DNA from 3 places in the Pseudobutyrivibrio sp. AR14 genome. Region 1 is predicted to be linked to each of the others. Evidence: predicted binding sites of a transcription regulator. Region 1 holds the regulator's gene; each other region holds the start of a gene.
What was found. Region 1 encodes HrcA, which represses chaperone genes, less so after heat shock. Its sites were predicted from a motif close to TGTTAGCACTCNNNNNNNNNGAGTGCTAACA; they were not measured.

Region 2: a site for HrcA is predicted at 1,654-1,684, ahead of BLP50_RS05300 (Hsp20/alpha crystallin family protein). Genes of this name have one in related genera too.
Region 3: a site for HrcA is predicted at 2,252-2,282, ahead of clpB (ATP-dependent chaperone ClpB). Genes of this name have one in related genera too.

What each region holds. Positions count from the first base shown of each region.
Region 1 covers NZ_FMUY01000002.1:218,544-221,832, forward strand. The annotation lists gene BLP50_RS02780 (sensor domain-containing diguanylate cyclase) at 1-502, opposite strand, end outside; gene hrcA (heat-inducible transcriptional repressor HrcA) at 779-1,825, shown strand; gene grpE (nucleotide exchange factor GrpE) at 1,868-2,455, shown strand; gene dnaK (molecular chaperone DnaK) at 2,540-3,289, shown strand, end outside.
Region 2 covers NZ_FMUY01000004.1:189,050-192,338, forward strand. The annotation lists gene BLP50_RS05290 (YlmH/Sll1252 family protein) at 1-569, shown strand, start outside; gene BLP50_RS05295 (hypothetical protein) at 724-1,521, shown strand; gene BLP50_RS05300 (Hsp20/alpha crystallin family protein) at 1,813-2,253, shown strand; gene BLP50_RS05305 (DNA alkylation repair protein) at 2,339-3,025, opposite strand; gene BLP50_RS05310 (GNAT family N-acetyltransferase) at 3,034-3,289, opposite strand, start outside.
Region 3 covers NZ_FMUY01000004.1:184,793-188,081, forward strand. The annotation lists gene clpB (ATP-dependent chaperone ClpB) at 1-2,175, opposite strand, end outside; gene BLP50_RS05280 (DUF1848 domain-containing protein) at 2,319-3,260, opposite strand; gene BLP50_RS05285 (NUDIX hydrolase) at 3,260-3,289, opposite strand, start outside.

The DNA.
Region 1 (3,289 bases):
TAAGCTCTAAGCAAGTTTTTAATACAAAGCTTGAAACGTCAGGTGATACTGCAGCATATTTTCCAGCGTCTAAATCTTTGTTTAGTGTATAAAGAAACAGACAGTAAGAAATATTATCTGGATGAGAACATTCTACAGGGAGCAAGATATCCTCGGTCCAATAACCGTACAGTTTTCTGGTATCTACATATGTGTGAATATGCTCGCCTTTCCATGCTGCTCGAAAGCAGATTTCTTCAAAATTAGGTTCTTTTGGAAGGTTGGTAGTATATGGTTGTCCTTCGATTAGAGTGTGGATTTCATCATAGGTTATAGTTTTATTATTACAATCATTTGCTGCTATAAACATGTCGTAATAGCCCCTTTTGAAGGCTTCATTGATTGCAAAAAAGCGCACATCACCACAAGAGCCATCTGTGTTTTTTTCCACTGAGAAGACGGCTCCCGGAAGAGTGAAGCTATTAACCATTGTTTTTAACTGAGTGTAAACACCTGATTCCATAAAACAATCCTTTTGCGCTGGTTAATGGTCATCGGCAAATCACTACAATAAATATTAATAAAAAAATGTGCCATTATTGTGAAATGGGGTAATGAAAAATCCTTTTATATTAAAGAAATAAAGGATTTATAAAAAAAGTCTAAAGTCGGTTGACAAACCTTTTATGTAGGTGTAAATTAACATCAGAAAATGATTAGCACTCCATTGAGATGAGTGCTAACAAGAAAAGTATTTAAATTATTGATTACTAATTTCTTCTTGAAGTGAGGTGAATGTATGGCTGATACAGAGCTTGATGAGAGAAAAGTTAAGATTTTAAATGCAATTATCAAAAACTATCTGGAGACGGGTGAGCCGGTTGGTTCCCGTACCATTTCAAAATATACTGATTTGAATCTCAGTTCCGCTACTATTAGAAATGAGATGTCGGATTTAGAGGATTTAGGTTATATAGTTCAGCCTCATACTTCCGCAGGTCGTATTCCTTCTGATAAGGGCTACAGATTCTATGTTAACAATCTGATTGCTTCAAAAGATAAGGAAGTTTCAGATATGAAGGAATGGATGATAGAGCGAGAGGAGAAAATGGAGACACTCCTTAAGAATGTGGCAAAGGTACTAGCTACAAACACTCAGTATGCTACATTGGTTTCTGCTCCATCAGTTATTTCAAATAGATTAAAGTTTATCCAGCTTTCAGCTGTTGATGAGAATCAATTGCTTTCAGTAGTTGTCATGGATGGCAACATAGTTAAGAACAAAATCATTAATGTGGACAAGCCACTTGATAATGAGACATTACTTAAGCTTAATATGCTTTTAAATACTAATCTAAATGGACTTTCAATTGACCAAATTAATTTGGCAGTTATTTCTAAGCTTAAGGAACAGGCTGGTATTCACGATGAGATTATCTCTCAGGTTCTTGATACAGTAGCTGAGACAATTACTCAGGATGAGGATTTGCAGGTATATACTTCTGGTGCTACCAATATTTTTAAGTACCCAGAGTTATCTGATTCTAAGAAGGCATCAGAACTTCTTGATACATTTGAAGAAAAACAGTCTTTGATTGAGCTCCTTACTGATAAGTCATCTGATGAGGAGACAGGCATCCAAGTATACATCGGTGATGAGAGCCCAATTTCCACTATGAAGGACTGTTCGATTGTTACAGCAACATATGAGCTTGGTGATGGTGTTAAGGGTACTATTGGTATCGTAGGTCCTAAGCGAATGGATTATGAGAATGTTGTTGATAATATAAAGAGCCTTAAGGGGCAGCTTGATAAGCTCCTGAAAAAAGAAGGCAAAGATACATGATAGATATAAGGAGAAATAATAGTGGCAGAGAATAAAGAAAAAATGGAAGAGTTCTCTACAGAAGAAGCAGTTAAAGAAGCTGTGGAAAATGCTGAAGAGATGACCGAAGAAGCCGCTCCTGAAGCAGAGGCACAAGAAGCCGAAGCTAAGGATGATAAGGATTCAAAAAAAAGCTTAAAGAAAAAAGAAAAGAAAAAAGATAAGAGAGACGAGCAGATTGAGCAGCTTAATGACAAGGTAATGCGTCAGATGGCTGAGTTTGAAAATTTCAGACGTAGAACTGAAATTGAGAAGTCTCAGATGTTTGCAACAGGTGCAAAGAGCATCGTAGAAAAGATTCTCCCTGTAGTAGACAATTTCGAAAGAGGTCTTGCTACAGTTGAGGAAGGGGCAGATCCATTTGCAGATGGAATGCTTATGATATACAAGCAATTACTTACAACACTTGAAGAGGTTGGTGTAAAGCCAATCGAGGCTGTAGGTCAGGAATTCAATCCAGACTTCCACAATGCAGTAATGCACGTTGAGGATGAGGAAGTTGGCGAGAACATCGTAGTGGAGGAATTCCAGAAGGGTTACATGTATAACGACACTGTAGTCCGTCATTCAATGGTTAAGGTTGCGAACTAAAATGATTTTATAAGTCGAGCAAATCGACAATCAAATTAAGAAAGACTTAATTAGTAAGATTTATTAAGTAGGAGGATATAAATCATGGGAAAGATTATTGGTATCGATTTAGGAACAACTAACAGCTGCGTTGCTGTTATGGAAGGTGGTAAGCCAACTGTTATCGCAAATACAGAGGGCGCTAGAACAACACCATCTATCGTTGCATTTACAAAGACAGGTGAGAGACTTGTTGGTGAGCCTGCAAAGCGTCAGGCAGTTACAAACGCTGAGAAGACAATTTCTTCTATCAAGAGAGATATGGGTACAGACAATGGCCGTATCATCGATGATAAGAAGTATAGCCCACAGCAGATTTCAGCTATGATTCTTCAGAAGCTTAAGAGCGATGCTGAGAGCTACTTAAATGAAAAGGTTACAGAGGCTGTTATTACAGTTCCTGCTTACTTTAACGATGCTCAGCGTCAGGCTACAAAGGACGCTGGTAAGATTGCAGGTCTTGATGTAAAGCGTATCATCAACGAGCCTACAGCAGCTGCACTTGCTTATGGTCTTGATAATGAGCAGGAGCAGAAGATTATGGTATATGACCTTGGTGGTGGTACATTTGATGTATCTATCATAGAGATTGGTGATGGAGTTATCGAAGTTCTTGCTACAGCTGGTAACAACAGACTTGGTGGTGATGATTTCGATCAGAAGATTACAGATTGGATGCTTGCTGAGTTTAAGGCAGCTGAAGGTGTAGATCTTTCAACAGATAAGATGGCTCTTCAGAGACTTAAGGAAGCAGCTGAGAAGGCTAAGAAGGAGCTTTCATCTGCTACAACTACA
Region 2 (3,289 bases), on a different contig from region 1:
GTTTTGGCAGCGAAAAAGACTTTGGCTATGAAGTAGTTTTTCCTATTAAATGTATCAAGATTGAGCCACTTGCCAAGAAATTTGCCAAGGCTTACACCCACCGTGACTACCTAGGCAGCCTTATGAGCCTTGGAATAGATAGGAAAAAATTCGGTGACATCTTCGTCGATGGCATGGACGCCTACATGTACGCAGACGAATCCACCGCCGATTACCTTTTGGAAAACTTTGTCTCAGTGGGCCGCAACTCAGTAAAATGTTCTTTTTCTGAACTGCCAGAGTCCTACAAGCAGGCCAATCTCAAGGAATCCACTATCCAGGTGGCATCTCCTAGGGCTGATGCAATCATCGCACGAGTTTACAACCTAAGCCGCAAGGATACTATCCCTTATTTCACCGAAAAAAAGGTATCTGTTAACGGCCACATCGTAGAAAATAACGATAAAATCCTAGCCGCTGGGGACTCTGTTTCAGTCCGTGGATTTGGAAAATTCAACATTGTCTCTGAGGGAGGACTTTCAAAAAAGGGCAAATTAAACCTTACAGTTGAGATATTTGGGGCCAAATAGAGCCAAATAACGCCAAATCGTTATATTATATCGCTAATTCCCCGCCCTCCATTTTAGTATATTTACACAAAGTTTATTCTACATATAGTGTCACACTACCCCACTGGTACAAAATATGGTATTATACTTATAAGTGGGAGGGTGTCATATGGTTATGAATGACATATTATTCAAGACTCATCTGAATTATCAGATTGAGACAAATAATGACAACGAAATAGAAGTCCCGTTATCTATGGACGACCTACGGGATATTGATTTACACAGATGTCGCTTCACTGAATTTCAAAAAGCCATTTCTTACATTCGAGACAACAACAACGACCTGCTCTTTAGCGACTCTAGTATCGATGCCATTAAACCTGCAGATTTTTCCGACGACAAAATTTACAACTTTATAGAGCTCATTGAATTTGCCCGCCATACTGCTATCACTATTGGAAACATGGGTCTTTTTAGCGAGCTTCAAAAGATTTCCACTGCTGCAGATAAATTTACTTATCAATCTAGACAGACCGAAGGAAGGAAAACTGAGCCAGTGCTTTCTTTCCAGGATTATGATAATTATGAGGTAAAGGATGCCAACTACGCCATTACTTCAGAAGAGATTGGAAGCTATGTTCTCAGCGGAGGAATGGACGAGGCTGTACGTGTAACCGCCTTTTTCCATGACAGTTCTACACCTGTTTGCCCGATTATATTGGTCCGCTTTTTCTCACTTAGCACTAGCACATATTTACCAAACGAAGACATCATAAACCTTGATACCATTTTTAAGCCTAACGCCTCTATCATAGAGACTTTCGCTTACTTAAGTTATCAGGACTATATGAAAAATACATTCAACCAAACTTTTGACAAGTTGATGTTCAGTGGTGCCATTGATGTAAATACCCTAGACGATATGTACTCAAAACACTACGACTTAACTTTATATGACCACCTAAACTAATTAGGATGTGTTCCCCTTTATCCCTTTGGCCTGGCCAAGGGGATTTTTCTTTGGCGGTTTTTCTTATCCCAGTTCACCGCCCCAAGCTCATTATCTGACAATTTATAAAATAATTCTTAAATAATTATAAATTATTAGCACTCTCTATTGACGAGTGCTAATTCAGGGTGTATAACATAGTTACAACAAGGGAACAAATAAAAACAAAATGTTCCTGAACCAACTTGACTGACCCATCAGTCACCTAACGGGATTATTACAATATCATATATATTTAAGGAGGTAGTAATTATGTTAATGCCTAGTATTTTTTCAAATGATTTTATGGATGATTTCTTCTCAGTACCACGTGTAACAGGTTTTGGTCACTCATATGACAATGACTTCTCACGTATGATGACAACTGATGTAAAAGAAAATGAAAATGGATATCAAGTTGATATGAATCTTCCTGGATTTGCAAAAGAAGATATTAAAGCAGAGCTTAAGGATGGCTATCTCACAATCAAAGCCGAGACTAATCAGAACAATGATGAAAAAGATGATGACGGCAAATACATCCGCCGCGAGCGTTACACTGGTTCTTGCAGCCGTAGCTTCTACGTAGGCGATGCAGTTACTCAGGAAGATATTCACGCAGCCTTTAAGGATGGTGTACTTAGCTTGAATATTCCTAAGAAAGAAGCAATCCCTCAGCAAGATGAGACAAAATACATAGCCATTGAAGGCTAACCATTTTTCCCCCTTTTTATACAGGATTTTTCCTAAATGCCAAATCCCCAGCAAGTAAAATTGCTGGGGATTCTTTTTGTTTAAATTATTTTATTTTTAAAGTTCGTAAATACGTTTTTTGCTCTGGAGTGATTCTAAAACTTTCTACAGCCTTTTGAATAGTCTTGTTGTGAGTCCACTTTTCTAGCTTTTTTTCAGTAATAAATGGCAAAATGTTATCGTATTGTTTGGCTAGTGCCGTAGCAAAATACCAGGCAATCATCATATTTACGTAGTACTCCTCAGAGCGCACCTTAGCTACCATCTTGGCATACTTAATGTCAAAATCCTCATCTAAAAAATGCTCCATCAGCATCTTAATGGCGAAACGAATTGTATACGTCTCATCGGACTTTATCCAGGTATCAATCTCCTGTAGCAATTCTTTTTTATGCTTCTTAAAAATCTTTGGAGACATCTGGTCGCATGTGGCCCAATTATTTACATAAGGTAAAAATTGATTGAGCCTCTCCATACATTTTCCGTAGTCTTTCATATCTGAAATAATAAATGCATGAAGTTGATTTTCATCAAACAGCTGGTGTGGCAACTGATCTAAAAATGCTGACACATCATCTCTTTTGCCAAGCTCCTTGGCATATTTTCTAAGTTCAGGTGTCCTGACTCCCACAAAATAATCAATGCTAACATTTGGAATCAGGTTTGACTGAAAATCTCTATACTCCACATCCTGGCGGGCATTCAGCCCTTCTTTGATTTCCTCTGCAATCATATCTCCCCCTAAAGCTTCATCTCATAGCAAAACATAGGCTGGTCGTAAAGCTCACATTCTCCCACCTTGTTAAAACCAAAGGCTGCGTAGCTCTTCATAGCCTTTAAGTTATGGCGATTCACAAGAAAATGAAGGCTTTTGAAATCTCTTTCCTTCAGGGTCTTCATACCGTAGTTAATCATTTCCTTGGCAATGCCTTGGCTCTGAAATTCCGGGTCCACCGCAAGGCGAGAAAGCTCCCCACCTGGCTGCAATTCATTTGTC
Region 3 (3,289 bases), on a different contig from region 1:
ATACTGGGAACCAATATTACTTGTAAGGATAATGATTGTATTCTTGAAATCCACTGTTCTACCCTGAGAATCAGTGATACGACCATCATCAAGGACCTGAAGCAGTACGTTAAATACATCAGGATGGGCCTTCTCAACCTCATCAAAAAGTACTACCGAATATGGCTTACGTCTAACTGCCTCTGTAAGCTGACCGCCCTCATCGTATCCTACATATCCTGGAGGCGCTCCGATAAGTCGGCTCACGCTGAACTTCTCCATGTACTCAGACATATCAAGTCTAACCATTGCATTCTCATCATCGAAAAGTGCCTGGGCAAGTGTCTTTGCAAGCTCTGTCTTACCAACACCTGTAGGACCTAAGAATAAGAATGAACCGATTGGCTTGCTAGGGTCTTTGATACCAGCTTTTGAACGAATAATCGCCTCTGAAACAAGCTTTACTGCATCGTCCTGACCCATTACTCTCTTGTGAAGTTCCTCATCCAGATGAAGTGTCTTGCTACGCTCAGTCTCATTTAATTTAGCAACAGGAATACCTGTCCACCGAGAAATGATTCGGGCGATTTCCTCTTCAGAAACATTCTCATGTACAAGACTTTCATTTCTGCTCTTAAGCTTCTCCTCAGCTTCTGCAAGCTGTGCCTGTAGTTCTGGAAGTCTGCCGTACTGAAGCTTGGCAGCCTCCTCCAAGTCGTATTTTTGCTGAGCAATCTTTATCTGACCCTGAACATCATCAAGCTCTTCCTTGGCCTTTGCCACATCCTCAACCAGCTTTTTCTCATTGTCCCAAGCAGCCTTCTTTGTATTGTACTCGTCTCTAAGCTCTGAAAGCTCCTTTTGAATATCTGCCAGTCTATCCTGAGAAAGCTTGTCCTTTTCCTTCTTAAGAGCGGCCTCCTCAATCTCAAGCTGCATAACTCGACGATTCATCTCATCAAGCTCTGCTGGCATAGAGTCAAGCTCTGTCTTAATAAGAGCACACGCCTCATCCACAAGGTCAATTGCCTTATCAGGAAGGAATCTATCGGATATATATCTATTAGAAAGTGTTGCTGCACTTACAAGTGCGCCATCTGTAATTTTTACGCCGTGGAAAACCTCGTATCTTTCCTTAAGTCCACGGAGAATTGAAATGGTATCCTCTACAGTTGGCTCGTCAACCATTACAGGCTGGAAACGTCTCTCAAGAGCTGCATCCTTTTCAATGTACTCTCTGTACTCATCAAGTGTTGTGGCACCGATACAATGAAGCTCACCACGGGCAAGCATTGGCTTTAACATATTGCCTGCATCCAATCCGCCACTTCCATTTTTACCTGCACCGATGATTGTGTGAAGCTCATCTATGAAAAGAATAATCTCGCCGTCAGAATTCTTGATTTCATCAAGGACTGCCTTTAATCTTTCCTCGAATTCACCCTGATATTTTGCGCCGGCAATCATAGAGCCGATTTCAAGTGAGAATACCTTTTTATTTTTAAGGCCATCTGGCACATCTCCTCTGACGATTCGCTGAGCTAGTCCCTCTACTACTGCAGTCTTACCAACACCAGGCTCACCGATAAGAACCGGATTGTTCTTAGTCTTACGACTTAAGATTCTGATCACATTTCTAATCTCTTCATCACGACCAATTACTGGATCAAGCTTGTTCTCTCTAGCTCGCTCTACCAAATCATAGCCGTACTTTTCAAGAGTGTCATATGTAGCTTCTGGATTATCCGTATTTACGGTTTGATTTCCCCTAACTGTTGCAAGTACAGCAAGAAATGTATCTCTATTGATTCCAAACTGCTTGAAAATATTTTTCACTGGAGTACTAGGCTTTTTAATCATGGCAAGCATAAGATGCTCTACAGAAACGTAGCTATCTCGCATTGCCTTTGCCTCGTCCTCAGCGTAAGTAAGCGTGTAATTAAGGTGCTGACCGACTCTCAGGTCGCCCCCTTGAACCTTCACTCTAGCCTGAAGAGCTGCATCCACAGCACTTTCAAACTGGCCCACATCTATATTCATCTTGCTAATCAATGAAGGAATCAATCCATTCTCCTGACGCAACAGCGCCATCAAAAGATGCTCCTGCTCCAGCTCCTGATTCCCATAATCCATTGCTATCTTTTCACAGGCATTGATTGCCTCAATTGATTTCTGCGTAAATTTCTGAATGTTCATATTCTCACCTCCTAAACCCTTGGTGTTCTCCCTGTAAATTACTATCACAAATTTTCTAATTATGTTTTAACATAAAAATTAGCACTCATCAAGAGAGAGTGCTAATAATTTATAATTATTTAATAATTCCGGCAAGCTAGACCTTATATAAACTGAAAAATATTCATCTGATTATCTACCCAGCTGCGCTGCTCAGCCTCAGTCACAATATCATCTGGCCCTATGTTTCCTATTAAAAGAGGAGAATTCACATCGTGGAATCCTCTGTTGATTCTGACTTGATTTATATCATTGTTGGCGTAGCAGTATTTACAGAAATGGGCACAGGTGTCGTAGGCTCCTATGTCTGCTGTGATGTAGCAGGAGCAATTTTCTCTGGCTGGCTTGTTCTTGGATTTTGGAACTACAAGGCTTTTGCCAATTGCTTTTTCATAGTCAGCTATAGTCATGCAGCCTCCGCAGTCAGCTCCGTATTTTGCCAGAAAATCACCTTCTGCACATGGCTTTACCACCATGTCATGGGCTGCTGCTATCTCCACCATTTTCTGTCCCAGGTACACCTTTTCTTCGGCAGTAACACCCTTGGCCTCTGGGAAATTGCGTTTTACCTTTTCATATATATCTATGAAGCTGATAACCACTCGATTGGTGTACCCCTCTAGATTGGCGGCCATCTCCTGAAATCTTTGCAAATGATAGTCTACAGTGTATTTTTCATCCACAAAAATTGGGTCGTAGCGCCATCCCACAGAATTAATCCCGACTCTTTTAGAAAGCCACTTAAAATCCTCCATGACCTTCTCCTTATCCGGCACCCCAGGCTCTATGTCCTTGCCATAGCCAGTTATAGTCACATACCAAAACTGCCCATAGCCATCCAGCAAATCCATGTATTTAAAAAATGGCCCCGGATTCTTGCTGCAAAATCCAATGACATCCACCACTTCTCTATCCAACCTATATCGACTCACCTGCAGAGGGTTGTATGGATTTCTCACCATGACAAATCCCTCCCTTAATCTGTTGGCAAACCACTCAGGATAAAATGCAGGAATATCAGTCCTCTGTCCTGTATTTATTATCATTAATTCTTCTCCGCCAAAAGAAGGGCCAA